2 regions of the Paraliobacillus sediminis genome follow, and region 2 is predicted to be linked to the other one. Evidence: riboswitches for the same ligand, from Rfam matches in the RefSeq annotation. Region 2 holds a riboswitch; the other holds the start of a gene.
What was found. Region 2 has a riboswitch for cobalamin ahead of D2K60_RS07100 (DUF4430 domain-containing protein). Riboswitches for the same ligand answer to the same signal wherever they lie in the genome.

Region 1 (2,206 bases), on a different contig from region 2:
AAAGGGTGAATTTCGTACAAAAGTACCAATTTTAACACATGATGAAATTGGTGAATTGGCTATGGCTTTTAACCGGATGGGAAGACAACTTAATTATCATATTGATGCACTAAGCCAAGAAAAAGAACAGTTATATAGTATTTTACGATCAATGGCTGATGGTGTTATCACATTAAATCGAGTAGCAGACATTATTGTTTCTAATCCACCAGCAGAAAAGTTCTTAAAAGATTGGCGTTACGAGCTAGACATAGAGGATAAAGAAATTTTACCTAATGAAGTAAAAGATCTTATGCAAGAGGTAATAGCAATAGAATCTGAGTCAATGCGTGAAGTATTTATTCAAGGACGAAACTGGGTTATGATCATGTCTCCATTATATGATCAAACTAAAGTACGTGGTGTTGTTGCTGTCATTCGTGATATGACAGAAGAACGAAAAATGGATAAATTACGTGAAGACTTTATTGCAAATGTATCGCATGAATTACGTACACCGATTTCCATGCTACAAGGTTATAGTGAAGCAATTGTCGATGATATTGCTGAATCAAAAGAAGAAAAAAATGAATTAGCACACATTATTCGAGATGAGTCACTACGAATGGGTAGACTCGTTAATGAATTGCTTGATCTTGCACGAATAAAAGCAGGACAAATTCAATTAAACCAAGAACATATAGAAGTAGATCTATACGTTGATCGAATTATTCGAAAGTTCAAAGGTCTTGCTAACGAAAAACACATTTCTTTAAGGTACACTATTACGAATAAAGATTTAATCTTATCTTTTGATCCAGATCGTCTGGAACAAGTCTTAACTAACCTAATTGACAATGCAATTAGTCATACACAAGAACATGGAGAAATTGTTGTTGGTATAGAGGAACAAAAAAAGAAAGTTCTTTTTACTATCATGGATAATGGATCAGGTATTCCTCAAGATGACTTACCATTTGTATTTGAGCGATTTTATAAAGCAGATAAATCAAGACAAAGAAAAGCAGGAAAGAAAGGCACAGGCCTTGGATTAGCTATTGCCAAAAATATCATTGAAGCACATCGAGGTAATATATCGGTTCAAAGTAAACATTCTGAAGGTACCACTTTTTCTTTTGAGCTACCAAAAAGTAAGGATAACGCGTAAAATAATTAAATAATGTGTAATTGGTGTATGTAACATAACAGGGAATCTGGTGTGATACCAGAACTGTCCTCGCAACTGTAAGTACAGACGAAATGAATAAATCCACTGTATCAATTAGTCGGTATGGGAAGGATTCAAAGTAGATAAATGTACGAGTCAGTAGACCTACCAATTTCACTTTATCAATGCTTCGAGGAATGAGCAATTGATTTGTTTTTTTTGTGTGATTTTTTTACCTAATTATGCAAATTATTGTTCAGTCCTCCAAAAAATGGAGGAATTTATAATGAAAAATCACGTAAAGTTGATCATGGCCTTTTTAGTTAGTACACTGATCTTATTAGGTTGTGGCCAAACAGAGACACCAGATGAAACTACTAATGCTAACGAGCAAGCAGTCAATATAGTAATTTCAACAGATAATGGAGAAGAAGTTATTTCTGATGAAACGATTGAAATAGAAGAGAATGAAATATTGATGGACGTATTGGAAGAAAATTATGAAATTGAAGATGTAGATGGCTTTATTACCTCTATAGATGGTGTAGAACAAACAGATGATAAATTTTGGTTGTATGAAGTAAATGATGAAGAAGCTCTTGTTGGTGCAAATGAATATGAATTATCTTCAGGTGATGAAGTTGTTTTTGATTTACATGGAATGGAATAATTAATGAAGCGGACATATCGTTTAACATTAATTGCTGTGTTAGCTTCATTGTGTGTTGTTGGACGAGTTGCTTTTCAGTTTTTACCAAACATACAGCCTGTAACTGCCATTATTATCATTACGGGATTTTTTTTAGGACCAATTTCCGCTTTCTTTTTAGCAGTTATCACTACATATATATCTAATTTGTTCTTAGGTATGGGAATTTGGACGATATGGCAAATAGTTGCATGGTCGTTTATCGGTATTTTCAGTGGATTAATAGGAAAGATACATTTTAAAAAACCTTTTATTCTTTTATTTGTTTATGCACTTTTAGCTGGTCTATTTTTCGGCTTTACATTTGCTTTCACGAACTACGTTATTACAGGAAAGTTTCTAGCTTACTA
Region 2 (2,206 bases):
GTTTATTAAAATTAAAAAAATCTATTAATCGTTGTTTGTTTCGTTGTTGTTTTCTAAAAGAATCCATCGTTGTGTGCCTTGCAATAGAAAATAACCACGTTTTTTCTGTACTATCACCCCGAAACGAATCATATGACTTTAGTACTTTGATATATACTTCCTGAATAAGATCTTCAGCCAAAGATTGGTCTTTGACCATATAAAAAATATACTGAAACAAATCTTGATGATACTTATTATATAAATCTTCAAACGTGGTCTTCATTTATAAGACCTCCCGTCCTAATATATTAGTCGTTACTTCCTACAAAAGGTTACACTCTATCGTTTATTTATGTCTGTAAATATCGCTTGAAAATGAGAGAAAGTGGTTTATACAATACACACAGGAATAACACATTACCAATAGCGTGTGAGATATCAAAAGGCAGACCAGCTAAATAGTAAGCTAGAAACTTTCCTGTAATAACGTAGTTCGTGAAAGCAAATGTAAAGCCGAAAAATAGACCAGCTAAAAGTGCATAAACAAATAAAAGAATAAAAGGTTTTTTAAAATGTATCTTTCCTATTAATCCACTGAAAATACCGATAAACGACCATGCAACTATTTGCCATATCGTCCAAATTCCCATACCTAAGAACAAATTAGATATATATGTAGTGATAACTGCTAAAAAGAAAGCGGAAATTGGTCCTAAAAAAAATCCCGTAATGATAATAATGGCAGTTACAGGCTGTATGTTTGGTAAAAACTGAAAAGCAACTCGTCCAACAACACACAATGAAGCTAACACAGCAATTAATGTTAAACGATATGTCCGCTTCATTAATTATTCCATTCCATGTAAATCAAAAACAACTTCATCACCTGAAGATAATTCATATTCATTTGCACCAACAAGAGCTTCTTCATCATTTACTTCATACAACCAAAATTTATCATCTGTTTGTTCTACACCATCTATAGAGGTAATAAAGCCATCTACATCTTCAATTTCATAATTTTCTTCCAATACGTCCATCAATATTTCATTCTCTTCTATTTCAATCGTTTCATCAGAAATAACTTCTTCTCCATTATCTGTTGAAATTACTATATTGACTGCTTGCTCGTTAGCATTAGTAGTTTCATCTGGTGTCTCTGTTTGGCCACAACCTAATAAGATCAGTGTACTAACTAAAAAGGCCATGATCAACTTTACGTGATTTTTCATTATAAATTCCTCCATTTTTTGGAGGACTGAACAATAATTTGCATAATTAGGTAAAAAAATCACACAAAAAAAACAAATCAATTGCTCATTCCTCGAAGCATTGATAAAGTGAAATTGGTAGGTCTACTGACTCGTACATTTATCTACTTTGAATCCTTCCCATACCGACTAATTGATACAGTGGATTTATTCATTTCGTCTGTACTTACAGTTGCGAGGACAGTTCTGGTATCACACCAGATTCCCTGTTATGTTACATACACCAATTACACATTATTTAATTATTTTACGCGTTATCCTTACTTTTTGGTAGCTCAAAAGAAAAAGTGGTACCTTCAGAATGTTTACTTTGAACCGATATATTACCTCGATGTGCTTCAATGATATTTTTGGCAATAGCTAATCCAAGGCCTGTGCCTTTCTTTCCTGCTTTTCTTTGTCTTGATTTATCTGCTTTATAAAATCGCTCAAATACAAATGGTAAGTCATCTTGAGGAATACCTGATCCATTATCCATGATAGTAAAAAGAACTTTCTTTTTTTGTTCCTCTATACCAACAACAATTTCTCCATGTTCTTGTGTATGACTAATTGCATTGTCAATTAGGTTAGTTAAGACTTGTTCCAGACGATCTGGATCAAAAGATAAGATTAAATCTTTATTCGTAATAGTGTACCTTAAAGAAATGTGTTTTTCGTTAGCAAGACCTTTGAACTTTCGAATAATTCGATCAACGTATAGATCTACTTCTATATGTTCTTGGTTTAATTGAATTTGTCCTGCTTTTATTCGTGCAAGATCAAGCAATTCATTAACGAGTCTACCCATTCGTAGTGACTCATCTCGAATAATGTGTGCTAATTCATTTTTTTCTTCTTTTGATTCAGCAATATCATCGACAATTGCTTCACTATAACCTTGTAGCATGGAAATCGGTGTACGTAATTCATGCGATACATTTGCAATAAAGTCTTCACGTAATTTATCCATT

Region 1: another riboswitch for cobalamin. It lies ahead of D2K60_RS16640 (DUF4430 domain-containing protein); the one in region 2 lies ahead of D2K60_RS07100 (DUF4430 domain-containing protein).

What each region holds. Positions count from the first base shown of each region.
Region 1 covers NZ_QJSI01000003.1:774,120-776,325, reverse strand. Annotated here, with positions in the region: gene D2K60_RS16645 (ATP-binding protein) at 1-1,147, shown strand, start outside; cobalamin riboswitch at 1,152-1,334, shown strand; gene D2K60_RS16640 (DUF4430 domain-containing protein) at 1,434-1,817, shown strand; gene D2K60_RS16635 (ECF transporter S component) at 1,821-2,206, shown strand, end outside.
Region 2 covers NZ_QJSI01000002.1:217,781-219,986, reverse strand. Annotated here, with positions in the region: gene D2K60_RS07110 (sigma-70 family RNA polymerase sigma factor) at 1-265, opposite strand, end outside; gene D2K60_RS07105 (ECF transporter S component) at 333-827, opposite strand; gene D2K60_RS07100 (DUF4430 domain-containing protein) at 831-1,214, opposite strand; cobalamin riboswitch at 1,314-1,496, opposite strand; gene D2K60_RS07095 (ATP-binding protein) at 1,501-2,206, opposite strand, start outside.